One region of the Ensifer sp. ENS08 genome, then DNA from elsewhere that is predicted to be linked to it. Evidence: predicted binding sites of a transcription regulator. Region 1 holds the regulator's gene; each other region holds the start of a gene.
What was found. The regulator LexA, encoded in region 1, represses DNA repair genes until DNA is damaged. The targets are predictions, from matches to a motif close to TGTTCNNNNTGTGTTCNG.
Positions count from the first base shown of each region.

Region 2: IB272_RS03635 (DNA recombination protein RmuC) is a predicted target of LexA. The motif match lies at 5,207-5,224, and genes of this name have one in related genera.
Region 3: IB272_RS26885 (ATP-dependent helicase) is a predicted target of LexA. The motif match lies at 4,575-4,592, and genes of this name have one in related genera.

Region 1 is NZ_JACVBF010000003.1:48,534-57,952, reverse strand. It holds gene IB272_RS10235 (thermonuclease family protein) at 1-609, shown strand, start outside; tRNA gene IB272_RS10230 (tRNA-Cys) at 762-835, shown strand; gene IB272_RS10225 (hypothetical protein) at 1,042-1,374, shown strand; gene lexA (transcriptional repressor LexA) at 1,463-2,185, opposite strand; gene IB272_RS10215 (hypothetical protein) at 2,422-2,718, opposite strand; gene IB272_RS10210 (hypothetical protein) at 3,042-3,674, shown strand; gene IB272_RS10205 (hypothetical protein) at 3,801-4,394, shown strand; tRNA gene IB272_RS10200 (tRNA-Ala) at 4,548-4,623, opposite strand; gene adhP (alcohol dehydrogenase AdhP) at 5,001-6,026, shown strand; gene IB272_RS10190 (ethanolamine ammonia-lyase) at 6,188-8,536, shown strand; gene IB272_RS10185 (GNAT family N-acetyltransferase) at 8,674-9,102, opposite strand; gene IB272_RS10180 (vitamin B12-dependent ribonucleotide reductase) at 9,233-9,419, opposite strand, start outside.
Region 2 is NZ_JACVBF010000001.1:773,800-783,218, forward strand. It holds gene IB272_RS03605 (efflux RND transporter permease subunit) at 1-726, shown strand, start outside; gene dapE (succinyl-diaminopimelate desuccinylase) at 949-2,142, shown strand; gene IB272_RS03615 (hypothetical protein) at 2,129-2,728, shown strand; gene truA (tRNA pseudouridine(38-40) synthase TruA) at 2,739-3,482, opposite strand; gene fmt (methionyl-tRNA formyltransferase) at 3,482-4,417, opposite strand; gene def (peptide deformylase) at 4,581-5,105, opposite strand; gene IB272_RS03635 (DNA recombination protein RmuC) at 5,257-6,450, shown strand; gene IB272_RS03640 (ribokinase) at 6,503-7,402, shown strand; gene IB272_RS03645 (methyl-accepting chemotaxis protein) at 7,761-9,419, shown strand, end outside.
Region 3 is NZ_JACVBF010000016.1:119,703-129,121, forward strand. It holds gene IB272_RS26865 (nitrate reductase) at 1-2,144, shown strand, start outside; gene cysG (siroheme synthase CysG) at 2,116-3,588, shown strand; gene IB272_RS26875 (hypothetical protein) at 3,588-3,896, shown strand; gene IB272_RS26880 (hypothetical protein) at 4,103-4,282, opposite strand; gene IB272_RS26885 (ATP-dependent helicase) at 4,658-6,727, shown strand; gene IB272_RS26890 (intracellular growth attenuator family protein) at 6,826-6,993, opposite strand; gene IB272_RS26895 (SRPBCC family protein) at 7,190-7,645, opposite strand; partial or broken gene IB272_RS26900 (adenylate/guanylate cyclase domain-containing protein) at 7,815-8,671, shown strand; gene IB272_RS35420 (hypothetical protein) at 8,665-8,796, shown strand; gene selD (selenide, water dikinase SelD) at 9,009-9,419, opposite strand, start outside.

The sequences.
Region 1 (9,419 bases):
CGCGCCGATTTGCGGCACTGGCCGGTGGTTTCGGATGTCATGGCCCTTGCATCGCGATCGGAAACGAAGCCGAAGCCTCAGCGCGCGGTTCCTGAAGCGCAGGAGCGCGTTGCGCAGCAGGCGGATAGGCACAAACCAAATCCGAAGCCCAACCCGGCGACGAAGGTTGTCCTGGCCGCCCCGGTGCCGTCGGTGAATGTCGGCGTCACGCCGCCAACCCCTCTCGTGCGGCCCAATGAAGAGGTGAAGACGGCATCCATCCGTACCGATCAGTTCTATTTTTGCGGCATTCGCAACGACAACTGCGTGATCGATGGCGCGACCTTCGTCTTCCATGGCGAGACGATCCGCGTCGCCGATGTCGATGCACCGCGAATCCGCCAGGCAAGCTGCGACAAGGAGCGTTCGCGCGGCTTCTACGCCAAGCAGCGCCTGCGCGAATTGCTGAATGCAGGCGACTTCAGGCTGATCTCGGCGGGAGGGCGATCAGATGCCAAGGCCGGCGAGAAACTGCGCCTGGTCACCCGCGGTGACCAATCTCTTGGACGTGTACTCGTTTCCGAGGGGCTCGTGCGGCCGTGGGAAGGGCGCCCGACGCCCTGGTGCTGAGATCAGCTGGGAGACGATCGGCGGACATCGTCGATCGTTCTGTGGAAAGTATCCGTCCTGCAATTCGACGGCGCGTTTTTCAGAAAATGCCTCTTGCGGTTTTTCTGCAATCATTCTAAATCCGCGCCAACGCTTGGTTATCCGAGCTGTGAGGCCTCGTGGCGGAGTGGTGACGCAGAGGACTGCAAATCCTTGTACCCCGGTTCAATTCCGGGCGAGGCCTCCAATAATCTCACCTCGTTAAATTTGGTTTGGCGTTCTGCCTTAGGGCAGCGCGGTAAAATTCGCGACACGTCCGCGCAAGCCACGTCTCCTATGCCTCCGTCGGATCTTATCGCTTCGGTGAATTCGGTAGAGGGGGAACGATGACTCCGCTGAGATCAACCGCATCGGTAGCGTCCGTCAACATTAAGAACGGAGGCAATGGCATCAATGAAAAAGAGACTGATCCTGACGGCGTTGGCGTGTTTTGCGGCGACCGCTATGGAGGCGCGCGCGGACGACCTGGTTTTCCAGCTGAAGAACAACACCGGCGCGGTACTGACGAATTTCTATACGTCGCCGGTCGGCGTCAATGAATGGGAAGACGATGTTTTCGGTCGGCAGGTCCTGAACCCCGGCGAGAGCATGGAGATCACCATTGCCGACGGGCGGGACGTCTGCAAATACGACATGCGATTCGAATTCGAGGAAGGCTCGGCCCTCGATACGACCGAGGACACGCAGGATCTCTGCGAACTCGGCGAATACACGATCCACGAATAAGCGATCTGGATTTCAGGTCGCCTTAAATGGAAAGAGCCTCGCCACTTTCAGTGGCGAGGCTCTTTTGATTCGGCGTTCTGCCTGGAATTCAATGGTAGCGGCGGATCAGCCCGACGAGCTTGCCCTGGATTTTCACGCGATCCGGTCCGAAAATGCGCGTCTCGTAGGCGGGGTTGGCCGCTTCGAGCGCAATCGACGCGCCCTTGCGACGGAAGCGCTTCAGCGTCGCTTCCTCGTCGTCCACGAGCGCCACGATGATGTCGCCGGGATTGGCCGAGTTGCCGTTGCGGATGATCACCGTGTCGCCATCGAAGATGCCGGCCTCGATCATCGAATCGCCCTTTACTTCGAGGGCGTAATGCTCGCCGCTGCCGATCATGTCGAGCGGAACGGTAATGTCATGGGTGTTGTTCTGGATCGCCGAGATCGGCACGCCGGCAGCGATGCGGCCCATCACCGGGACGGAAACAGACGTGCTTTCGGCGACCGGCGCCGGCTTCGGCGTGGCAGGAGCGGCGGCCGGCGGCTTTCCGAGGCTGCCCTCGATCACGCTCGGCGAGAAGCCTCTGCGCGGCTGTTGCTGGCCGGCGGCGTAGGCTTCCGGAAGCTTGATGACTTCGAGCGCGCGCGCCCGGTTCGGCAACCGGCGAATGAACCCGCGTTCTTCGAGCGCCGTGATCAAACGGTGAATGCCGGACTTCGACGCCAGGTCGAGCGCATCCTTCATTTCATCGAAAGACGGCGGTACGCCCGACTCCTTCATGCGTTCGTGGATGAACAGAAGCAATTCCTGTTGCTTGCGGGTCAGCATGGCACGTCGCTCCAGAGGCGTGAAACAAATCAAGAACAGACACTATCTGTTCCATATGTGTTCCGCAAGTGCCTAAAATTCCGTGAATTCAGGCAATTGGCTGCTTCTGTGGGGGTCGATTGGTCACTTTTGCGGGAGCGGGGCGGTTTTCGGCGACGGTTGCGTCCCAAAACAGCGCCGGGCAGGCCGGTCGCGCGCGTGATTCGAACGAATCGCGGCTCTCTTCGCGGAGAGACTTAAGTCGCTTGCGAGGCCGAGCAGGCGTCTTCGAACTCCTTCACCGTCTCGGCGCTGTTGTCTTCCGGAAGCACTGCGTCGGCCGCATCGGTCGCAACGGGCGTATCGCCGTCATAAACGAAGGACTGGATGTAGAACGCGAGCGCGCCCTTCCAAACATTGCGTCCATCGATCTGATGGCACGGTACGGCCCGTTCGAAATCGGTCTGGAGTTCATCCACCGTCGCGGCACTGAGCTTGACGTCAGGCATATTGGGCGATGCGACTATCGAAGCGAGAAGCAGGGCGGCAAGCACGGTGATCGTCCACTTGATGAAGGGGTGGGACTAAGGGTTGGTAAACGATGTGAACCGCGCTTTCGTTCCGAAGTCCAGCAAGCATGGCGATCACTCTGCCATGTTCAACAGCTCTTTGCCCGCAGGCTGTGGCTGATTTGCGCCAGCCGCTCCATCTCGACCTCGTCTCGGCCGTTCTTCATGGACCGGCGCGGAGAATGCATCGGAGCTGCCAGCTTTCGCATCGGGCCTGGGGCGCGCAAAAATCCCTGCGGGGAAGGGCCTTCACCGTCTCGACAGGCCTCTAAAAAAAGATAACTTTGCGTGGAAAGTGGGGTGGTTGCATGCATAGATTGTCGTTGGTGGTGCTCGGCCTGTTGCTCACGGCTGGAGCGGCGTCTGCCGAAGAAGGGCGTTCGAATATCTGGAAACGGATCAACGCCTGGACGGTGGGATCCGATCCTTCCCTGGGAGGCTCGTGTTACGCGGCGACGAGCTATGACGCCGGCGCTATCCTTCGTATCGGCTTTTATCCGCGGGGATCGACGAACCTGGCGTTTCTTTCGATCGGCAATGCCGAATGGAAATCCATCGAGCCGCAGCGGGAATACGATGTTGCCTTGCAGCTCGACCGTGGTCGTCAGTGGCCGGCCGTTGCGTTCGGTGTTGATCTGACCGGCGCCAAGGCCCTTGTCGTCAACTTTTCCAACACCGACTTCTTTACCGAATTCGTTCGCAAGAACACCTTGGCGCTGGCCTTCGAGGGGCGCGTCGTCGCGAGCCTCAGCCTGCGTGATTCGATGAAGGCGGTAAGCGAGATGTTCAAGTGCCAGGAGGCGGTGAGCGCCTTGATCCCGAATGGCGGTCAGGGAGCGGCGAACGATCCCTTTGCGGGCGCCGGTGGCAATGCGCCGAACAACGATCCCTTTGCCGGCGGCGGCCAGACCAAGTCATCGAAAGATCCTTTCGCCATGTGATGGGCAGTCCGCTTGCCGCGGAGAGGTGAATATTCCTAAAATATTGCCTGGGATCGGCTAGGCACCCTCGACAGCGATGCGGGGACCTATCAAAATGCGGGCAAACGGGGGTTTTGCATGCGTAGATTGCTGGTCGGATTGGTAAGCTGTCTGATCGCCGCGGGATCGGCCGCGGCTGAGGAGTCCGAAATCATCAAGTGGAAGGATGTCGACGGCTGGACCGTTGCTTCCGACACCTCGATGGAGGGCTCCTGCTTCATCTCGTCGGTATTCGACGGCGGGGTCACCTTGCGCCTTGGGTTCTATCCCAAGGGCTCCGAGTCGCCGCTCTATATGAGCTTCGCCAGCGACGACTGGAGGTCGCTCGAGGTCGGCAAAGAGTACGACCTGACCTTCCGCTTCGACAAGACCGATCCATGGAGCGCCTCGGCGACCGCTGCCGGTGATGCGAGCGGAAAGTTTCTGTTCGTGAACGTCACCGACGCCGAGTTCCTGACGGGCTTCGTGCGCAAGCGGGCCTTGGCCATCGCGTTTGAAGATCGCGTCATCGCAAATCTCAGCCTGCGCGGCACCGGCCCGGCGGCCGACGAGTTGATGAAGTGCCAGAGGGCGGTCGACGAGATCATCGCCGACGAGGGCCGCAAGTCCAAGGAGAAGAAAGCCGACCCGTTCAGTGCACCGAGCGAGAAGCGATCGGCGCGGGATCCGTTCAGCCTCTGAAAACAGGTGGCCACGGGATCGGGCAGCGTTTCGCGAAGGCCGAACGGTGGCTTAGCATGGTGGTGTCCCCGGAAAGACTCGAACTGGCGATCTGCTGATGACAAATCAGCCGCTGTTCCGATACCTCGGCAACCGGGCACCTTCTGATCGTTTTGGTGGAGCCGAAGGGAGTCGAACCCTCGACCTCCGCAGTGCGATTGCGGCGCTCTCCCAACTGAGCTACGGCCCCGTAGCATTCAGTCAACACGACCGGCGCCGATCCTGTCAATACGCGCGCCAGCGCGCCCGCTCGAACGCGGTTGCACGATATGCGTTGTTCGATCCGGCCGGGCGCCGAAGGCGGTCGGTCTCTGAACCGCTTCTGCACTCCACCCATTGTCGAACTCTGCCGGCGGGTTTACGCTGCAACCTGACGATGGCGCTACGTGAACCGCGTTGAAGTGTTGGCGGTATACGCCAAGCAGGAAATGACGTCCGGGCACTGGCTGTGAGCGCCATGATGCTCGAGCCAATTACACGATTTTCGTATGTGAGATAGGCCCCTGCCGGCCCACTGTTCCCATAAGAAACCTCTCCGTGGCCCGGCGATTGGAGGAGGATTGGCAAATGGCTCAGGCGATGAAGGCAGCCGTCGTTCGGCAATTCGGCGCGCCCCTGACGATCGAGGAAGTGGCAGTGCCCACGCCGCAGCCGGGACAGATCCTGGTGAAATACGAAGCAACGGGCGTTTGCCATACCGATCTCCATGCTGCAAATGGCGACTGGCCGGTGAAGCCCAGCCCACCATTCATTCCCGGGCACGAGGGTGTCGGCTATGTCTCGGCGGTCGGCGCCGGTGTCAAAAGAGTGAAAGAGGGCGACAGGGTCGGCGTTCCCTGGCTTCACAGCGCCTGCGGCTACTGTCCGCATTGCCGCACCGGTTGGGAGACGCTGTGTGCGGCCCAGTCGAACACGGGATACTCGGTCAACGGGACGTTCGCCGAATATGGCCTGGCGGATCCTGATTTCGTTGGCAGCCTGCCCAATGGGCTGGAGTTCGGTCCTGCCGCGCCGGTTCTGTGTGCCGGGGTCACCGTTTACAAGGGGTTGAAGGAAACGGAAGTCCGTCCCGGTGAATGGGTTGCCATCTCCGGCATCGGGGGGCTTGGCCACATGGCCGTGCAGTACGCAAAGGCGATGGGCATGCATGTCGTCGCGGCGGACATCTTTGACGACAAGCTGGCACTTGCAAAGCAATTGGGCGCCGACCTGACAGTCAACGGCAAGGCCAAGGATGCGGTCGAGCAGGTGATCAAGGCCACCGGCGGCGTGCATGGAGCGCTTGTGACTGCAGTCTCGCCCGCGGCGATGGAACAGGCGTTCGGTTTCCTGCGTTCGCGCGGCACCATGGCGCTCGTCGGCCTGCCCCCAGGTATGATCTCGGTGCCGGTCTTTGAGACTGTTCTTAAGCGCATCACCGTGCGTGGATCGATCGTCGGCACCCGCCAAGACCTGGAAGAGTCGCTCCAGTTCGCCGCTGAAGGCAAAGTCGCGCCGCATTTTTCGTGGGATAGCCTCGAGAATATCAATGAGATCTTCCGCCGCATGGAAGCCGGGAAGATCGACGGTCGCATCGTGATGAGCCTGCAGTAATCGACTTTGACAGGCCCGGCTGGTCGAGGCTCGCCGGGTCCGTGTCGATGCCCAAGGGACACGTGTCGAGCATTTACTCTTATGCGCCTTCCTTAGATCGCCGGTCACCAGAGGGCCGTCGGGCGAGATGCCGATAGACCTTTTGCAGAAAGGAAATGGCAATGAGCAAAGGCATGTTCTCAGACCAGCATGCACTGTCCAGGCGCGATCTCCTGCTGGTGGCGGGAACTGCGGCGGCCACGCTTACAGCCTACAGTCATGCTGCCCGTGCCGCGCCAGGCCCAAGCAACCTCGTGATCGACGACGTGAAGCAGGATGAGGACATCTTTGCCTATATCAGCAGGATCAAGGGCGGCTTTGACGAGACGACCTATCGGCAAGTTCTGGGATGCGCGAATGCGTTCAAGGAAGGAGACCAGACGATCGCTGTGGCTGCGGAAAATGATACGTCCCGAACGAACGCCCGAGCCCTCCTGGCAAGAACGAAGATCGCAGACCTCGATCAGCACCCGCTGTTTGAGGACGATCTGCAACGACTGATTTGGCAGACCACCGACAGGGCTCAACAAGAAAAGCTGAAAGACTGGACGATGGGCCAGCTGAAGGAATTTCTTCTGACCAAATCGGAAGATGAGATCAAAGGCGTCATGCATGGCCTGACCAGCGATACCATCGGCTGCGTGCCGAAGCTGATGAGCAATGAAGAGCTGGTGGCCGTCAGCCAGAAGATTTTCAATGTCATGCCCGGCACCAAGTTGGGGGCCAAGGGATACATGGGCGCACGAATCCAGCCGAATTCGCCGACCGACCACCCCGATGACATCATGTGGCAGGTCTTCGATGCGTTTTCCTATGCGACCGGCGACATCGTCATCGGCACCAACCCGGTGGACAGCACCGTCGACAGCGTCGTCACGGTGGAGCGGGCGCTCAAGGACATCGTGGATACGTTCAAGCTGGTCGACGTCATTCCGTGGTGCGTGCTCGCTCACATCGACGTCCAAGGTGAGGTAAGCGAAGACTTCCCCGGCACAGTTTCCACCGTGTTCCAGAGCCTTGCCGGTACGGATGATTGCAACAAGATCTTCGACATCACCAATGAGAAGATCCTGAAATATGCGCGCGCCAAGGCAGGGGAGCGGTACGGCCTTTACTTCGAAACCGGACAGGGCTCGGAATTCACCAACGGCGCGGCAAACGGCGTCGACATGATGGTGCTTGAGTCCCGGAAGTACGGGTTCAGCCGGGCTGTCGGCATGGAGCTTGCGAAAGTGCAGCCGAAAGGCGCATGGCTGCATGTCAACGACGTCGCCGGCTTCATTGGGCCGGAGGTCTTCAAGAGCCGAGAACAACTCGTTCGGTGCTGCCTCGAGGACATGGTCATGGGCAAGCTCCATGGGCTGACCATCGGTCTCGATATATGCACGACCCTGCACATGACCGTCAGCCTGGACGATCTGGATTGGTGCCAGGATCAGATCATGCCGGCCAATCCGGCCTATCTGATTGCTCTGCCGACCAAGAACGACCCGATGTTGAGCTATCTCACGACCGCATTTCAGGACCACGTACGCGTGAGGGATAAGTTCGGCTTCAAGGTCAACGATGCGATGTGGGATTTCTACAAACGCCTTGGAATTGTCGGCAAGGACAACAGCTACACGTCAAAATACGGCGATCCTCTTTGGGTCTATTATCAGTACCGCCTCGCCAAGGGGGACAAGCGCTCCAAGGACGCCGTTTACGCCGAGGGCAGGCGGATGATGACGGAGGTCGAGGCAAGAGGCGTCGACCTGGCCACGGGCCACGGTGAGAAGATATGGGATCTCAACCCGTCGCTCGCGACGAAAGTGAGGGGTCTTTATGACGACGCCAAACTCTCTCTTTGGGCCGAGCTTACGCCGGAGTTCATAGCGGCAGTGCCCAGCGTCGTTCCGGTTCGCACCCTGTCCAAGGACCGGAACGACTACATCGCGCATCCGACGACCGGTGAAACGCTGAGCCCGGACTCAATCAGGGCGATTGACGCGATCAGGACGTCCTGGAAAGGCGATATGCCCAAGGGCCAGATTGTCATCTCAGATGGTCTGAACGCCAAGGCCATCATGGATGACGGCCATCTTTCGCCCTACCTGGAGGAGATGCGCAGGCTGCTCGGCGATGCCGGCGTGTCGGTGAGCGACAAGAATATCCTGGTCACCAGCGGCAGAGTGCGGGCCGGCTACCGGATTGGCGAGATGCTGTTTGCCGACGCCGATCCCAACACGTTTCGCGGAATTCTCCACATCATCGGCGAGCGGCCCGGAACCATGCACCACGCCTACTCGGTCTACATCACGGTTGCGAAGGGCAAGCGTTGGGCTGAGAAGGATATCGATCACGATATGACGAAGCTGGTCAGCAACGTCGCCGATACCGCACTCGCACCCAGGGAGGCGGCGAAGGAAACCCTGACCATTATCCGGGAGATCATCGGCAAGGACGTAAACGGCAGCCGGCGATTCGGGTGACCACAAACGCGCTACAGGGCAACAAGGGCGTCCGTCCGGAATAAGCGTCGGGCCGTGTATACCGTTGGGGCAGCCGCATACTCTCGCTTTCGGGCCCCCAAAGCGCGGTTGCTTCTTCGGATCGTGGCTTTCCGGCGTCAGAATCGCTTCTTTAGAAAGTAGCGCGCAATCGCCCCATCACCACCTTCAAGCTCGCCGAAAACTTCGAAGCCGAGTTTTTCATAAAAGGGCCTGGCCTGGAATTCGAAGGTGTCGAGCCAAAGGCCGACATAGCCGCGCTGGCGCGCGATCGTCTCCGCTTCTTCGACAAGGCGCCGGCCAAGGCCCTGGCCGCGGTACTCATCAGGGACGGCAAGGTAACGGATAAAGGCCCAGCCATAGCCATCCGTCGCATAGAGCCCGCCCGTCGCGACTTTCGTCTCCGGATCGCGAAGCACGATGGCAAAACCGGGCAGATCGACCATGCCGCTATGGGCATCGTTATAGGCATCCAGCGGCGCAACGATGCCGCTGAGGTCATTCTGACTGGGGTCTTCGAGAAGGATGTCTATGATCGGGGTGAGCATGATGGGAACTTGGTCGAATGGTGGTTCGGTCTATAAATTCTCGTTTTGTTCTCTAAAGAAATCCAACCCGAGGAAAATCTCGGGTTGGCACTGATGGTGGTGGTCGTCGTCATCAACGACGACGGGCCGCTTAGCTGCAGCCGCTCGTCGCGCCGCAGGTGTCGCACTTCTCGCAGGTACCGTTGCGCACCATCGTGAAGTTTTGGCATTCGGTGCACATGTTGCCGGTGTAGCCCTGCATGATCGAGCGGGCGCGGCGCTCAGCTTCCACCTTCTTGGCGTCCGACTTGGCCGATGCCGCTTCGGCGGCCGCCTTG
Region 2 (9,419 bases), on a different contig from region 1:
GAACGGGCGATCCGCTACAACGGCTTCCTGTCGGCCGACATCAACGGCGGCCCGGCACCGGGTTTCTCGTCCGGCCAGGCGCAGGAAGCCATCGAACGCATCGCCGCTGAAACCCTGCCTCCGGGCATCGGCTACGAATGGACGGACCTGACCTACCAGCAGATCCTGGCTGGCAACTCCGGCATCCTGGTCTTCCCGCTGGCGCTGTTGCTCGTCTATCTCGTGCTTGCGGCCCAGTATGAGAGCCTGACGCTGCCGATCGCCATCATCCTGATCGTGCCGATGGGCATCATGGCGGCACTCGTCGGTGTCTGGCTGACCGGAGGCGACAACAACGTCTTCACCCAGATCGGTCTGATCGTCTTGGTCGGGCTATCGGCGAAGAATGCCATCCTCATCGTCGAGTTCGCCCGCGAACTGGAACTGTCGGGCAGCACGCCGGTCAAGGCGGCGATCGAAGCGAGCCGGCTGCGTCTGCGCCCGATCCTGATGACCTCGATGGCCTTCATCATGGGCGTGGTGCCGCTTGTCATGTCGACCGGCGCCGGTGCGGAAATGCGCTCGGCCATGGGTATCGCGGTCTTTGCCGGCATGATCGGCGTCACCGCCTTCGGCATCTTCATGACGCCGGTGTTCTACGTGCTGATCCGCAAACTCGCTGGCGAGCGGCCTCTGAAGCATGCGGGAGCCCATATCGAAGCGCCGCATCTCGCACCCGGAGAATAAGCCCTTCTCCATTCCCTTCGCGATCTTCAGGCGGGCCGGACCCTTCCGGCCCGTTGAAGCTGCGGCGCTGCGCCTCCGCCCAGGCGCGGCGCCGTTCTGCGTTCGACGTCACAGTTCCCGTCTCGCGTGCCCCATCCTGCGTGACAGTTCGCTGGCGATCGGATAAACCAGCAGCCTCCATTCCCAAGGCCCTTCGTGGCCATGCAGACGGCATAACGTTAGATGACCTCCACCGATCCGATCGCCAATCTCGCCACCCTCATTCGTTGCCCCTCAGTCACCCCGGCCGAAGGCGGCGCGCTTGCAGCCCTTGAAGCCATGCTGAAGCCGCTCGGCTTCGCGGTCGACCGCGTGATGGCCAAGGAGGCTGGCACGCCCGACATCGAGAATCTTTATGCGCGGCTTGGAACCGAAGGCCCGCATCTGATGTTTGCCGGGCATACGGACGTCGTTCCCGTCGGCGACGAGGCCGCCTGGAGCCACGGTCCGTTTTCGGCCGACATTGCCGGCGGCGAGATGTATGGCCGCGGCGCCGTCGACATGAAGGGCGGCATCGCCTGCTTCGTCGCGGCAATCGCCCGCCATGTCGAAAAGCATGGCGCCCCGAAGGGCTCGGTCTCCTTCCTCATCACCGGCGACGAAGAGGGACCGGCGATCAACGGCACCACCAAGCTCTTGCAATGGGCGGCCGACAAGGGCGAGCGCTGGGATGCGTGCCTGGTCGGCGAACCGACCAACCCGGAGAGCCTTGGCGACATGATCAAGATCGGCCGGCGCGGCTCGCTGTCCGGCCGCATCACCGTTCATGGCGTGCAGGGGCACGCGGCCTATCCGCACCTTGCCGACAGCCCTGTGCGCGGCATCCTGCAACTGACGCAGGCGCTGATGGACCCGCCCTTCGACAACGGCACCGAGAGCTTCCAGCCGTCCAATCTCGAAGTGACGACGATCGATGTCGGCAACAGTGCCGTCAACGTCATTCCGGCCAAGGCGACGGCCGCCTTCAACATCCGCTTCAACGACACATGGACGGCGGATAGCCTGATGGCCGAGATCATCGCCCGGCTCGACCGTGCCGCGGCAAGCGGTAGCCTGCGTCCGGACCGCGCCCCCGTTCGCTACGAAATCGTCTGGGCCGAGCGCCCGAGCCACGTGTTTCTCACACGCAACAACGCGCTGATCGATTCGCTCTCCGGCGCGGTCGAAGCCGTCACGGGGCGCCAGCCGAAGCTGTCGACGACCGGCGGAACCTCGGATGCGCGCTTCATCAAGGACTATTGCCCGGTGGTCGAGTTCGGCCTCGTCGGCCAGACGATGCACATGGTCGACGAACGGGTCGCCGTCGCCGACCTCGAGACCCTGACCAATATCTATGAAAACTTCATCGCCCGCTGGTTCGGCCATGCCGCTGCTTGATGAGGTGCTTGCCTATATCCGGGGGCTCTGGCTCCTGGCGCAGGGTAACGAAGAAGGCTTCCGCTGGCTCGATTTCAGCGAGAGTGGCCTCTGGCGCTCGTTCACGTCCATGCTCTGGTGCCTGCCGGCGATCGCCGTCACCTGGGCGTCCTGGCGGCTCTACTACCTCTCGGTCATGCCTGATGGCACCACGATCGGCATCGGCTTCATCTTCAAGCTGCTCGTCGTCGATCTCGTCAGCTGGCTCTTGCCGCTGGTGCTGATCGCCATTCTCTCGCGCCCACTCGGATTTGCCGGAGCGGTGGTACCGATCGTCGTTACCACAAACTGGCTCTCGGTTCCGCTCTCCTACGCCATGGCGGTGCCGGCGGCGATCCGTGTCGTCATTCCCGGGAGCCAGGGGCTGACGAGCTTCATCTGGTTGACGCTGCTCGTCATCAGCGTTGCGGTGCTCTTCCGGCTCTTGCGCATCGTGACCGGCAACCAGACGCTGCTTGCCTCGGCGCTGACGGCGCTGTTCCTGTTGCCGTCGATGATGATCGGCGATCTCTTGCAGCGCTTCTTCGGTCTGATCCCGACAAGCTAGGACTTCGGGATCAGTAGTCCACCTGAAGGAAATAAAGCCCATCGGGCGGCGCCACGGGGCCGCAGGCCTTGCGGTTGCGGGCCTCGAGCGCTGCCTGCAGATCATCCGGCGTCCACTTGCCTTCGCCCACCAGCTTCAGCGAGCCGGCGAAGGAGCGGATCTGGTTGTGCAGGAAGCTCTGCGCCGTTGCGCGGATCTCGATGACGCCGGCGACAAGCGCGACGTCCAGCCGATCGAGCGTGCGCACCGGGCTCGCCGCCTGGCAATGGGCGGAGCGGAAGGTGGTGAAGTCATGATGGCCGACGAGGCGCTGGGCGCCTGCATGCATGGCTTCATGGTCGAGCGGCTTCGGCACCCACCAGGCGCGCCGGGCTTCAAGCGCCAGCGGCGCGGGCCGCGAGATAATGCGGTAGAGATAGTGGCGGCGCAGCGCCGAGAAGCGCGCGTCGAATTCCTCGGACACCTCCTCGGCCTCGAGGATCGCCACCCGCTCGCCCGCAAGCCCCAGATGGGCATTTAGCGCGTTGCGCAGCGTGTAGGGCTTCCACGGACGCGTGAGATCCGCATGCATCACCTGGCCACTGGCGTGCACACCGGAATCAGTGCGGCCGGCGCCGCGGATCGACACGGTCTCCCCGGTCAGAGACAGGATCGCTTTTTCGATCGCGCCTTGCACGGACTCGCCGTTGTCCTGCCGTTGCCAGCCGACATAATCCGAGCCGTCATATTCGACGGTCAGCTTGAACCGCGGCATCAGCCGACCCTCGTGCCGGGCGCAACCGGCGTTCCGCGCAGGAAGTCGGCCGCCCCCAACGCCTTGCCGCCGGCGCGCTGCAGGCGGGTGAGCCGAACGGCGCCCTCGGCGCAGGCAATCGTCAGATTATCGTCGAGCACCGTGGCGGCCTCGCCCTTGCCGGAAGCGGGCTCCGAGTTCAGAACCTTGATGCGTTCCGGCTTACCAGCGATCTCAAGTTCGAACCAGGCGCCCGGGAATGGCGACAGGCCGCGGATATGGTCGTGCACCTCGCGGGCGGGACGGGTGAAATCGATGCGGGTTTCCGTTTTGCTGATCTTCTGGGCGTAGACAACGCCGTCCTCGGCCTGGACCGTCAGCGGCAGATCGTCGGCCTCGAGTTTTGCCATCGCTTCCCGCATCAGACTGGCGCCGACCTGCATCAGGCGATCGTGCAATTCGCCCCCGGTCATCGTCTCGCCGATCTGAACCGTCTTGGTGAGGGCGACCGGGCCGGTATCGAGCCCCTTTTCCATCTTCATCACCATCATGCCGGTCTCGTGGTCGCCGGCCATGATCGCGCGCTGGATGGGCGCTGCACCGCGCCAGCGCGGCAGCAGCGAGGCGTGGCCGTTGTAGCAGCCGAGCTTGGTGCCTGTGAGGATGGCCTCGGGCAGAAGCAGGCCATAGGCGACGACGACGGCGACGTCGGCGTCGAAATCACGGAAGGTCTGGCGGTCCGCCTCGTCCTTGAAGTTGACCGGCGTTAGCACCGGAATACCCAGCAGTTCGGCCGCCTGGTGCACCGGCGATTTCTGCAGATCGAGCCCGCGGCGGCCACCCGGCCGCGGTGGCTGGGTGTAGACGGCGACGATCTGATGACCTGCCTCGGCAAGTGCCGCCAGTGTCGGCACCGAAAATTCCGGTGTGCCCATGAAGATGATGCGAAGCGACAAGGCGGTAACTCCGTCCTTTCAGATCACTTCATGCGGGGAAACGGCGAAATGATCTCATTCTCTAAAAACAGGACAATTCCAGGAAAGCCGTTTCACGCTCTTCCTGGAATATTCAATGGGTTCCCGCCTTCAAAATTTCGCGTGATCTTCCGCGATCGAAGGCTCAGATCGCCTTTGCGCCGCGCGTCTTGGCAGCCTTGGTGAACTTGCGGATCACCATGTCGCGCTTGAGCTTGGAGATGTGGTCGATGAACAAAACGCCGTTCAGGTGGTCGATCTCGTGCTGCAGGCAGGTGGCGAGCAGGCCTTCGGCCTCGATCGTCTGTTCCTTGCCGTCGCGGTCGAGGTGCTTGACGGTGATGACGGCGGGGCGCTCGACCTCGGCGTAGTAGTCCGGAATCGACAGGCAGCCTTCCTCGTAAACCGAATAGGTGTCGGACGAAGCGACGATCTCGGGGTTGATGAAGACAAGCGGCGTCTTCTCGTCGCCCTCTTTCGAAACGTCGAGCACCAGCATGCGCCTGGCGACGCCGACCTGGATCGCGGCAAGGCCGATGCCGGGGGCATCGTACATGGTTTCGAGCATGTCATCGGCCAGACGGCGGACGTCCGCGTCGACGGTTTCGATCGGCGTTGAAACCTGGCGAAGCACAGGATCGGGAAGGATGATAAGCGGCTTGATGGTCATGATGCTCCCATAGCCGATCTTTCCATCGACGCGCAAGGAAATTGCCTTGCCACCTGCGGCACCCGCTCGTCCCTCGTCGGGCGTTAACCGCCGCGCACATATGTTCTTGTTTTGATCTACACTTCGCGAGAGAATCTGTTAGGTTTGGCGCATGGAACCCGCGCCCCTTCCCTTCGCCCAACCGTTGTTTTTCATCGGCACCCTGCCGATTACCCTGGGCCATCTGGCGATTGCCGCCGGCCTTGTGCTGGCTGTTGCCGGCCTGACGGCGCTCTCGCGCCGGCGCAATCCCCGCGACGACGAGCGGCAGGAACAGATGGCAATGCTGCTGGCAGCACAGACGGAGATGCAAGGGCGGGTCGCGGCCATGGCCGAGGTGTTCGGCGCCCGGCAGGCGGAGCTCAACCAGACACTCAGCCAGCGCATCGACGGCATGACCCATCGCATCGGCGCCTCGATCAGCGAGCAGACCAAGGCGACACACGAGAACCTGCGCCGGCTGCAGGAGCGCCTCGCGGTCATCGACACGGCCCAGAACAACATCCAGTCGCTCGCCAAGGACATGGCCGGACTTCAGGCGATTCTATCGAACAAGCAGACGCGCGGCGCCTTCGGCCAGTCGCGCATGGAAGCGATTATCGCCGACGGGCTGCCGATGGGTGCCTTCGAATTCCAGGCGACGCTGTCGAACGGGGTGCGGCCCGACTGCACCATCCGCATGCCGAACGGCCAGCCGCCGCTGGTCATCGACGCCAAATTTCCGCTCGAAGCCTGGAACGCGATGCGGGATGCTCCGACTCCGGAGCGGCGCCTGCAGATCGCCCAACTCTTTCGCCGCGACATGGAAACGCACGTGCGCGACATCGCCGGCAAGTATCTGATCCCAGGTGAAACGCAGGACACCGCCTTCCTCTTCGTACCCTCGGAATCGATCTTTGCGGAGATCCACGAGCATTTCGAAGCGATCGTGCAGAAGGCGCATCGCCAGCGGATCGTCATCGTCTCGCCCTCCCTGCTGCTGCTGTCGATCCAGGTGATCCAGGCAATCCTCAAGGATGCGCGCATGCGCGAACAGGCGCACCTGATCCAGGGCGAAGTCGCGCGGCTGATGGAGGATCTCGGCCGTCTCGACCAGCGCGTGCGCAAGCTGCAGGGCCATTTCGCGATGAGCCAGAAGGATGTCGAGGACATCCTCGTTTCCTCCAGCAAGCTCACCCGCCGCGGGGCCAAGATCGAGGCCCTAGAGCTGCAAGCGGAAGGCGGCACACGGGACGCGGACGAACCACGTGCCGCGGTCGACAATCGGGTCGGGCAATTGCGCCTGCGGGTGGTTGACGAGGACTGAGGCTGTCGGGCACTCTCCGGCCCAATTCGCAAAGCCGACAGGATAGTTTCACATGATTACTGTTTTTGGGTCCATCAACATGGATCTGATCGCCACCACCGCACGCCTTCCGAAGCCCGGCGAAACCGTCGCCGGCACCAGCTTCTCGACCGCCGCCGGCGGCAAGGGCGCAAACCAGGCGCTGGCCGCACGGCGTGCCGGCGCGACGGTGCAGATGGCAGGCGCGGTAGGAAAGGACAGCTTTGCCGACGGCGCGCTCGAACTGTTGAAGGGTGCGGGCGCCGACCTGTCGTTGACCAAGACGGTCAGCGAGCCGACCGGCACCGCCCATATCCTCGTCGGCGGTGACGGCGAAAATGTCATCGTCGTCGTCGCCAGCGCCAATGCGACGGTCGATGAAGCCGATGCGGTGAAGGCCGTCGACGGCATGAAGCCCAGCGATACCTTGATGCTGCAGCTCGAAATTCCGGCCGCTTCGGTCGAGAAGGCGCTCACCGCCGCCAAACAGAAGGGCGTGCGTTCGGTCATCAACATCGCGCCGCTGACACCGGACGCAGCCCGCCTCGGCCGCATGGCCGATATCGTCATTGCCAACGAAACCGAATTCGAGCTGCTGGCCGGCAAGAGCGGTATCGGGAGCACTGAGCGCGAAGAAGCGATGAAGGCGCTGCACGCGGAGACCGGCCAGACGGTCATCGTCACGCTTGGCGCCGAAGGCGTGGTGGCCGTACATGAGGGCGAGATCCAGCGCGCCAAGGGCCTGAAGATCGAGCCGGTCGATACCGTCGGCGCCGGCGACACCTTCTGCGGTTATCTCGCAGCCAGCCTCGATGCCGGCATCGCCTTCCCCGACGCTCTGCGCCGCGCAGCAGTCGCCGGCTCTCTCGCCTGCCTGAAGAGCGGCGCCCAGCCCTCGATCCCGCTCGCTGCGGACGTGGCGTCGCGTCTCTAAATCCTGCGCGAAAAAGCACGCACTTGAGACGGGCGAAGTCGCCCGTCTCATTTTTCCCAGGCCCTGGCCCGCATAGATTTCACCCTCCCGACGGCCGCTTGCGCAATCCGGACAGCCGATGTCGCGGACATAAAACTTTGCGTGCAATTTTATGCAAGCGATGCGTAAAACAGCGTCCGTGTTGGCCCTATCTTAAGAATCTCCAGTCTATTCAGGACCGTGAGAAAACCGGCCAAAGCGCCTGGTCGTCTCCAACATGCCGGTCGGCATCTGACGCTCCATGATGGAGTTCACCCCCATTGCGAAATGCGTCCACCGCAGGTGAAAACCTGCGAACCTCCCAGCACGTGAGGATTTCATGTTCAAGTTCCAAGCCAAATCGCTGGCGACCAAACTGATCGCGGTGACAGGCGGCACGATCGCACTTGTCCTGCTTGCCTCGAATTTCGTTCTCATATCCCAGACCCAGGACCGCGTCGAAACGCTGGTCCTCGAACAGGCAGGCGGCGAAGCCCGCGCGATTGCCTCCGACATTGCCGGCGACATCGGCGAGCTTGCAAGTGCTGCCCGCTCGATGGCGGGCATCCTCGGCCGCGCACATGCCGAAAAGTCGCTGGAGCGCACCGGGGTGATCAACATCCTCAGGGCAAACCTCGAGCAGAACCCGTTTGCCTTCGGCAGCTGGTTCGCGGAAGAACCCAAGGCTTTCGATGGTCGCCAGGAAGACCTCGTCAACAACAAGGAACTGGGCGGTAACGACAAGGGCATCTTCACGCCCTACTGGTCGAAGAGCCGCACCAACGAAATCCAGTACTCCACTTTCGGCGCTGACTATGCGGCCGAGTGGTACAAACTCGCTGCAAAAAGCGGCAAGGGTGCAATCACCCAGCCCTACACCGCGCAGGACACCGACGTTCCGACCGCGATGAGTTCGATCGCCTACCCGGTCATGTCCGGCGGCAAGCTTCTCGGCGTCACCGGCGTCGACATTTCGCTCGCCTCGCTCGGCGATGGCCTCTCGAAGCTGAAGCCCTTCGACACCGGCCGCGTCTACCTGCTGTCGCAGACCGGCAAATGGCTGGTCGCGCCGATCCCGGACCTTCTGCTCAAGGAGTATGACGGCGAAGGCAACGAGGTCGTCAAGAACGCGCTCGCCTCCGGCAAGCCGGGCATCATCTCCAACCTCTCCTATGACGGCAACGAGCCCTTCGACCGTCTCGTCTATCCGTTCACTCTCTCGGGCGTGAACACCAGCTGGGTCGTGCTCGTCGACGTGCCGCGTACCGCGATCAATGCGCCGGTCAAGGATCAGACCTACATGATGATCGTCGGCGGCCTCGTCGTGCTCGGCGCTGTGTTGCTCGGTCTCTATCTCGCGGTTCGTGGTTTCGTGCAGAAGCCGCTGGCAAGCCTCGTCAAGGACGTGAACGACCTCAGCCACGGTGACTACACCAAGGCGATCGCCGGCCAGGATCGTTCCGACGAAACCGGTGAAGTCGCCAAGGCGCTCGAAGGCTTCCGCCATCAGCTTGCCGACACCAAGCGCCTCGAAGGCGAAGCCCGCCATGAGCGCGAACAGGCCGAGCGCGAACGCGGCCGCTCGGAAACCGAGCGTGCAGAATCGAGCGCGCTTCAGCGCGACATCGTCGCCCGCCTCGGCAAGGGTCTCTCGCATCTGTCGTCCGGCGATCTCGCATTCCGCATCACCGACGATTTCCCGGGCGAATACGCGCAGCTCAAGCGTGACTTCAACGCGGCGATGGAAAGCCTCGAAGAGACGATCCGCACCGTCAACCATTCGGTCGTCAACATCGGCAACGGCACCAGCGAAATCAGCAGCGCCGCCAACGACCTGTCGCACCGGACCGAACAGCAGGCTGCAAGCCTGGAAGAGACAGCAGCGGCTCTTGACGAGCTGACCTCGCAGGTCAACGCCAGCGCCGAAAACGCCAAGGTCGCCGCCAAATCGGTGGATGTGGCCAGCAGCGATGCCGGACAGTCGGGCGAAGTGGTGCAG
Region 3 (9,419 bases), on a different contig from region 1:
ACCCCGTCCTCTACCAGCGCCTTGCCGCCGCCAAGGCGAAACGGCCGGGCCTCAAAATCGTTCTCATCGATCCGCGCCGCACCATGACGGCCGATATCGCAGACCTGCATCTCGCGATCCGGCCCGACGCCGATGTGGCGCTCTTCGTCGGGCTGTTCTCACATCTGGTTTCCAGCAATGCCGTCGACCAGAACTATGTCGCGGCGCATACGGCCGGCTTCGGTGATACCTTGCTCGCAGCGGGCGGTGTTTCGTTCGACGACGTGCTCGAGCGGACCGGTCTTCCGGCGATGCAGTTGCGCGAATTCTACCGGCTGTTTTCGACAACCGAGAAGGTCGTGACCTGCTACAGCCAAGGCGTCAACCAGTCGTCTTCGGGCACCGACAAGGTCAACGCGATCCTCAACTGTCACCTTGCGACCGGCCGCATCGGCCGGCCGGGCATGGGGCCGTTCTCGCTGACGGGGCAGCCGAATGCGATGGGCGGCCGCGAGGTCGGCGGGCTTGCGAACATGCTCGCCGCACACATGGCGATCGAAGATGCCGGTGATCGCGATCGCGTCCAGCGCTTCTGGCGTTCGCCAAAGATTGCCGAAAATCCGGGGCTCAAGGCCGTCGATCTCTTCCGGGCGGTGGCAGACGGTCGCGTCAAGGCGCTCTGGATCATGGCAACGAACCCCGTCGTCTCGATGCCGGAAGCGGACGCCGTCGAGGCCGCGATCAGGGCCTGTCCCTTCGTCGTGGTTTCCGACATCCTGAAAGAAACTGATACCGCCCGCCACGCGCATGTGCTGCTGCCGTCGCTCGGTTGGGGGGAAAAGAGCGGCACGGTCACCAATTCCGAACGCCGCATCTCGCGCCAGCGGGCGTTCCTCGCCGCACCGGGAGAAGCCCGGGCGGACTGGTGGCAACTGGCCGAGGTCGGTCGCCGCCTGGGCCATACCGATGCTTTCGCCTACGAAGCGCCCGCCGCGATCTTCCGCGAACATGCCGCGCTCTCGGCCTTCGAAAATGCCGGCAGCCGCGATTTCGACATTGGAGCCTATGCCGATCTTGCGCTTGAGGACTACGACGGGCTGACGCCCTTCCAGTGGCCCCAACGGGAAGGCCAGAAGCGCGCCGAAAGCCGTTTCTTTGCGGCGGGCAACTTCTATCACGCTGACGGCAGAGGCCGGTTCGTGGCCGTTCGCCCGGCAGAGACCGACCGCACCAATGCCGATTACCCGTTCACGCTTAACACCGGCCGCATTCGCGACCAGTGGCACACGATGACCCGCACAGGCAAAAGCGCGCGCCTCTCGGCCCATATCGCCGAACCGTTTGCGGAACTGCACCCGCGTGATGCGATGGAGATCGGCGTCGGCAACGCCGACCTTATCGAGATCGAAAGCCCTGAGGGCAAGGCGTTCGTACGTGCGCTCATCACCGACCGCCAGGCGCGCGGCAGCATCTTCGCGCCGATGCACTGGAACGACCAGTTTGCGGCGAAGGCACGCATCGATGTCCTCGTGCCGCCGATCACCGATTGTCTTTCCGGCCAGCCGGCATCGAAGAACATTGCGGTCGCCGCGCGAAAGTTCAAGGCGACGCACTACGCCTTCGCTGTCTCGCTGGCAAAGCCGGTCGATCCGGATGCTGCCTATTGGGCGCTGGCGAAGGCGGCTGGCGGCTGGCGATTGGAACTGGCTTTTGCCGAGCCGGTGGACGACTGGGCCGGCTGGTGCCGCCGCGTTCTTGCGATCCCGCAAGGTGTAGAGCCGCTCGGCTATGCGGATGCACAGACCGGCGACATCAGGCTCGCCTTCTTCGATGGTCCGCAGCTTCTCGCGGCCTTCTTCCTCGCGCGCGAACCGGTCGCCGTCGCGCGCAACTGGGCGATCGCACAACTCGGCGCTGACCACGCCAATCTGCGCAAGCGCTTCGCGCTCGTCGCGGGCCGTCCGGGGGCGGACAAGCCGGATCCAGGCGCCACCGTCTGCTCCTGCTTCGGTGTTGGCGTCAACCAGATCGTCGCGGCCGTACGCGGCGGTTGCCACAGCGTCGAGGCCGTCGGCGTGGCGCTCAATGCCGGAACCAATTGCGGCTCGTGCCGCGCCGAAATCAGGGGGATCATCGATGGATGTCTTGCAGCAGCCGCAGAGTGACGGACCCGCCCGCATGGAGGCGCTCGCCAAGCTGCCCGTCTTCTGGGCGCTGGAGGGGCGGCGCGTCGTGGTGGCCGGTGCAACGGACGGAGCGATGTGGAAGGCCGAGCTTCTGGCCGCCTGCGGCGCCCGCGTCGACCTTTACGCTGAAGGGAACGACGAGGCGCTCGCGGCATTTGCCGGCCGTACCCCGCAACACCCCACCGCCAGCGTCACGCTAAACCGCAGGCTGTGGGCGCCCGCCGATCTTGACGGTGCCGCGCTCGCCGTCGGCGATTGCGAGGACCAGGCGGAGGCGCGGGCATTCTTCGCCGCCGCCCGCGCGGCGGGCGTTCCGGTCAACGTCATCGACCAGCCGGACTTCTGCGAGTTCCAGTTCGGCTCGATCGTCAACCGCTCGCCCGTCATCGTTGCAATCTCGACCGATGGCGCCGCCCCGATCCTCGCCCAGACGATCCGCCGCAAGATCGAGACGCTGCTGCCGAAAAGCCTGAAGGCCTGGGCAGCGCTGGCCCAGTCTCTTCGTGGAGCGGTGAACCGCGTAATCGAACCCGGTCCCCGGCGCCGCCTCTTCTGGGAACGTTTTGCCGATCGCGTCTTTTCGACCATGGATACGCCGGAGGAGGGCGTAGGCGGGGTGCTTCTTGCTGATGCCGAAAGGCTCGCGGGAGCCCCCGCCATCGGTCACGTGACTTTGGTCGGCGCGGGACCGGGCGATGCCGAACTCCTGACGCTGAAGGCCGTGCGCGCGCTGCAAGCGGCCGATGTCATCCTTTTCGACGACCTCGTTTCTTCAGACGTGCTCGAACTCGCCCGGCGGGAGGCAAAGCGCATGCTCGTCGGAAAGCGCGGCGGCCGCGAAAGCTGCCGGCAGGAAGACATCAACGCCATGATGGTCAAGCTCGCCAAGGCTGGGAAACGCGTGGTGCGACTGAAATCCGGCGACCCCATGGTTTTCGGCCGGGCCGGCGAGGAAATCGCCCATCTCGACCGCGAGAACATTCCCGTCGACGTTATCCCCGGCATCACTGCCGCAAGCGCCATGGCCTCCCGTCTCGGTCTGTCGCTGACCCATCGCGACTATGCACAGTCGCTTCGGCTGGTGACCGGCCATTCCCGCCACGGCGGCCTGCCCGATGATGTCGACTGGGCAGGCATTGCCGATCCGCGCAGCACGGCGGTCTTTTACATGGGTGGCCGAACGGCGGGGCTGATTGCCGAAAAGCTTATCGGCGAAGGCCGTCCACCTGAAACACCGGCCGTGATCATGAGCGATGTCAGCCGTCCGACGGAACGCAGCTGGCGAGGCATGCTCGCCACAATCCCGGAGGGCATAGGGGAGATCGGCTACGACAACCCGGTCCTCATCGCTGTCGGCGACGTGTTTTCGGCCCGAGACAACCAGGCCGGATCGATCGAGCGCACTCTCGCAGGAGCATGCTGATGGGCATGTCCCTGGTGTTCCTCGTTCTCGCCATCGGCCTCAGCTGGCCGCGTTTCAGGCTCATCTTCCTGGCTCAATCGAACGCTGCGTTGGCCGCAGCGCCCCTCACCATGGTTGCGAGTGCCGTGAACCTCTGCGCCATCGGCCTCGCTGTTGCAGAACACGGTCTGCTTTTCGGCGGATTGCTCATCGCCGGCGGTATGTTCTTCGCGAAAATAATGCAAGCCGTGCCTTCAACGCCGGGCATCTTGGCTTCAGCCCTGTGCCTTGCCGCCTACATCGAAATGACGATGACGGTCGTAGCGTGACGAGCTCAATGCTGCCCCTGAACAGACACCAGCGTCTGCTGACGCGCCAAGGGATATTCGAAGGCGTCGCCTCGTATCGACGTCCCGAATATCCCAAGGTCGCCACCGTAGGCTGGTTCTAAGCGCGCAGGCAGATCACGGCCATCCCCCAATTGAGGAATGAATGCCTGTACCGAACAAGTAAAGCCGCTGCCCCGCGGCCGACATCAGTCGACTGCCGTTTCCGATCCATCGCCGCTTTCGTCGAGTACGACCGTTTCGCCGAGCGGGGTCGCTGCAATTGACCTGATCTCTTGGGCGAGCGACGCCAGCTTGCGCGCAATCTCCTGCAATTCGGCGGTCGAGCCGGTGGCCTCGCAGGTATTTTCAACGCTCCGTTCGTCCATGTGCTCTTCCTCTTTCGAGTGGACGCAGGAGCAGAGCATATTTCTAATCTACTATATAAGGCCACAAGCCGTCGCGCGTTCTTCGTGCGGCGCACAGCCATAGGTATAGGCCGATCGATAAGCCGGCGATCACCCGCGACAGATCTCGATCCAGGGCCGATTGGCCTTACCTGCAGCAATCAAGCCCATCGGCGATCTCGCAGGTCATCAAAACCTTGGAAGAGTGACATTCCGACGTTGCAGGAGGGAAAACTCGGCGACGTCAGGGTTTTCATCTGGATGCTAAATTGCTAGTTCTTTCTTTGTTCCTGCCCGTCTCTTGGATGCAAATCGATGCGGGCAGTGACTGAGTGCGACGAAAACGAACGGGAACGCATGAGCGCCGCCTATCTCGAAAAACTCAATGACCGCCAGCGTGAGGCGGTCGAGCACGGTATCGGCTTGCCGGAAGGACAGGTCGGCGGCCCGCTTCTCATCATCGCCGGTGCCGGCTCCGGCAAGACGAATACGCTCGCCCACCGCGTCGCGCATCTCATCGTCAACGGTGCCGATCCGCGCCGCATTCTTCTGATGACCTTTTCTCGACGCGCAGCAGCCGAGATGACCCGCCGGGTCGCGCGCATCTGCCGCCAGGTCCTTGGCGACAACGCTGCAGTCATGACGGACGCGCTCTCCTGGGCCGGCACCTTCCATGGCATCGGCGCCCGGATCCTGCGCATCTACGCCGAACAAATCGGTCTCGGCCCGGATTTTACGATCCACGACCGGGAGGACAGTGCCGACCTGATGAACCTCGTGCGCCACGAGCTCGGCTTCTCGAAGACGGAAAGCCGCTTCCCGACGAAAGGAACGTGCCTTTCGATCTATTCGCGCGTCGTGAACTCCGAAAGCTCGATTGCCGACGTATTGAAGTCGGCCTATCCCTGGGTCACCGGCTGGGACGAACAGCTCAAGGCGCTGTTTGCGGCCTACGTCGATGCCAAACAGGCGCAGAACGTGCTCGATTATGACGATCTCCTGCTCTACTGGGCGCAGATGGTTTCCGATCCGGAGCTTGCCGAAGATATCGGCGGACGCTTCGATCATGTTCTTGTCGACGAGTATCAGGACACCAACAGGCTGCAGGCGTCGATCCTGATGTCGCTCAGACCCGGCGGCCACGGATTGACGGTCGTTGGCGACGACGCCCAGTCGATCTATTCCTTCAGGGCTGCGACGGTTCGCAATATTCTCGATTTCCCGAACGCCTTTTCGCCCGAGCCTGCCGACGTCATCACCCTCGACCGGAACTACCGCTCGACGCAGCCGATCCTCGCCGCTGCGAACGGCGTGATCGGCCTGGCGCGGGAGCGATTTACCAAGAACCTCTGGACGGACAGGCAATCGGAGCAGCGCCCGTTGCTCGTCGCCGTCAAGGACGAAGCGGATCAGGCCGCCTACATCGTGGAGCAGGTTCTCGCTGGCCGCGAGATCGGTATCGCCTTGAAGCAGCAGGCGGTGCTTTTTCGCTCGTCCAATCACAGCGGAACGCTCGAAGTCGAACTCACCCGCCGCAACATTCCGTTCGTGAAATTCGGTGGCCTGAAGTTTCTCGACAGCGCCCATGTGAAGGACCTGCTCGCAGTCCTGCGCTTCGCGCAGAACCCGCGTGATCGCGTCGCAGGTTTCCGGTTGCTGCAGATGCTGCCCGGTATTGGCCCGCAGACCGCTGGAAAGATCCTCGATGCGATCGCCGCCGATCCGGAACCGCTCGCGGCTCTTGCTGAGATCCCGCCTCCCGCCAAGACCGGCGAGAACTGGACCGGCTTCGTCGACCTGGTGTCCGGTCTGCGACGGGCCGAGCCCGGATGGCCGCAGGAGATTGGCGCTGCGCGCGCCTGGTATGAGCCCCATCTTGACCGGATCCATGAAGACGCCGACACGCGCAAGGCCGACCTGCTGCAGCTCGAGCAGATTGCCGGCGGCTACCAGAACCGCGAACGTTTCCTGACCGAGCTGACCCTTGACCCGCCCGATGCCACGAGCGACCAGGCGGGCGTGCCGCTGCTCGACGAGGACTATCTGATCCTGTCGACCATCCATTCGGCGAAGGGCCAGGAATGGCGCTCGGTCTTCATGCTCAACGTCGTCGACGGCTGCATTCCGTCCGATCTCGGCGTGGGCACAACTGCCGAACTCGAAGAGGAGCGGCGGCTGCTCTATGTCGGCATGACACGGGCACGCGATCATCTCTCCCTGGTGACGCCGCAGCGCTTCTTCACCCACGGCCAGAACGCCCAGGGCGACCGGCATGTCTACGCCTCGCGAACCCGCTTCATCCCGGCGACATTGCTTCAGTTTTTCGAGACGACGAGCTGGCCGAAGATCTCGGCAAGCGCCAGCGAGCGAAGCGCCAAGCAGATCCGCATCGACGTCGGCGCCCGCATGCGCTCCATGTGGAAGTGAGCGAAGGCGGTGGCGAGCTCGCGAATTGTGCGCTTGTGTCTGCAGACAGACCAAGCGAGGAGCGCGTGCCGCTCGCCAACCGCCGGTCTGTAGCGTTGTTAGCCTGGCAAGCTCGGCGGCGCGATAAACTGATAGTACGACCACACCGCAACCAAGGCGGCTATCAGTGCCAGCCAAATCAACGCCTTCCGCGGCACAGGGTTGGCCGGCTTCGCCTCCTTTTTCGGCTTTGGTCGTTCAAATTTGATGATGTTGTTGTCGTCCATTCGCTCCCATCCCGACTAAACTCATACATGTCCCGGTGCGTTCAGCCAGCGCACCGCAATGACATATGCCGCCTAACGTCCTGATTTGGCATCAATAAGATGTGAACGCAGGTTCGCGCCAATCCCAAGCAACATGGCATTCCAGCGCCGTCGTCAAGCCTTCAGGCCCAGTCGTGGCAAGCAAGGGACGTCTGCATCAAGCCGCGCCGTCGCGGCCGAGCCAGGGATCGGGGCCTGGATCGCGGCCCGACGCAACCTGGCCCAGCCGCTCCAGATAATGCGCCCAGCCTTCCGCATGGCCGGCGCATTGTTCGGCGCTGGGCAGACCCGTTTGCGTAAGGCGCAGCAATGTTCCGGGCGGCTGCTCGATCAGGTCGCTCTCGATCAGGCTCGAGCCGGGCGGGACAATGTCGCTGCCTTCCCAGCCGAAGCTATAGGCGAGCCGATGCACCGGCACGACCTCGCGGAAAGACCCGCGGGCAAAACGGGCCCCGGTCACGTTGACGAGATAGAGACCGCCGGGCTCCGCCTTGGTGTCGGCCTCCGTTCCCATCCAGCGCAGGATCTTTTCCGGGTCGGTCAAAAGAGCGAACACTGCGGCGGGTGGCCCCGGAATATGCGCTTCGCGGCGGACGACGAGGGCTTCTGGCATCGGTCTTCCCTTTGCTGATTGGCCTGCCTGCGGCTTGAGAGTCCTTCTGCAGGCTGCCGCAATCATAGACCGCAGGGGCGGACGGCGCCACCGTCCGCCCCTGACTTGCGCGCAGCGCGGCGGCGGGAAAGGGCTTGTCCATAGGGCGCTCGACCCTATCCTCTTCGGCATGGATTTGTCCGCCCCCCTTGCCTGGCTCGTGGACGAGGCAAGCGCCTCGCAGGAGCCGGACCGATTCCTGTCCGACCTTGGCCGCCAGCTCGTCGCCGACGGTCTGCCGCTCTCGGGCGGCGCGCTTACGCTCGCCGTGCCGCATCCGATCATCGCCCGCCGCACCTGGCTTTGGCGAGCCGAGACCGGCGTGGTGATCGAGAGCCTAGGCTTTGCCGGCGCCGTCTCCGACCGGGCGGGAGAGGAGTGGCTGGCCGGGCTCGGGCCACTGCTGCAACAATCGACCGGTTCGGGGAATGAACGCGCGTCGCTCGGCTGGGCCGGGACGCGCCCGTTCGGCCCGGAAGAGACGGCGCGGCTTGGTGATGTCGCGCGCTTTGCCGTCGCGCCCTTGGCGGTTCTTGCCGAGCGGGCCGCGGCACCGGCGAAACCATTCGCGCGGCCCTACTCTATGCCGATTTGCGCAACTTCACGGCGCTGTCCGAAACATCGGAACCCGCCGTGGTGATCGCGGCCCTCGACGCCTGGTTCGATCGCCTCGCCGGCGCGATCCATGCCTTTGGCGGCGAGGTGCTGAAATTCATCGGCGACGGCGTTCTGGCGATCTTTCCAGTGAGCGGCTCGCCGAGCGAAGCCTGCGACGCAGCCTTGCGCGCGGTCACCGCCGCGCGCGCCGGCATGGCGCATCTCGACCAGGCCCGGCAGGCCGAGGGGCTACCGCCGCTCTCCTTCGGCGTCGCCCTGCACCTCGGCGACATTCTCTGGGGCAATATAGGTGCCGCCGATAGGCTCGACTTCACAGCCATCGGCCCGGCGGTCAATCTCGTCAGCCGCCTGGAGGGTGGCCTGTGCCGGCAGTGCTCGACAAGCCCTACATGACGATGCCGGTTGACGAGATCGATACCATCCGATCGGTATTGACCCTGCTTGGCGGCAAGGTCGTGTACGATGCCGGCGCGCTCCGGTCTGCCGAGCAATAGCCGGGGTAAGAAGCGCACCCCAACCGTCACGGCGTGGAGAGATCGTGCCTCCGCATCCATCTTGTTGCGGCCGACACAGCCCGGCCGCAATACAACGATCATCGCCGGGACCAACCCGTCCCGACGAAAGACGTTGCGACCACTCTGGTCGACGCGAGATTTGGCTTAGAGAGACGCAGCCAAGCTCGGCAGGGCCGGGTAAGCGCCAAAGGCTACGCGATCACCAATCCCGCCGGCCCGGCCACAGTTTCCCCGATCACCGCCGCGCCGAAACCGTGCTTGTCGAACAGGTCGAGCACCGCCTGCGCGGACGACCGGTCACAGGCGACGAGCAAGCCGCCGCTCGTTTGTGGATCGCAAAGCAGCGCCTTGTCGATCGCGCCCATCTCGCGGGCAAAGGCCACGTCCTGCCCATAGCTTGCCCAGTTCCGCCCGGAGGCGCCGGTGACAAAACCGGCGGCAGCCAGATCGAAAGCACCTTCCAGAAGGGGAACGGCGGACCAGTCGACCCGGACCTGGCAGTTCGACCCGCGCGCCATTTCGAGCGCGTGGCCGGCAAGGCCAAAACCCGTCACGTCCGTCATGGCATGCACGCCGGAAAGCCGCGCGAGATCGGGTCCGGC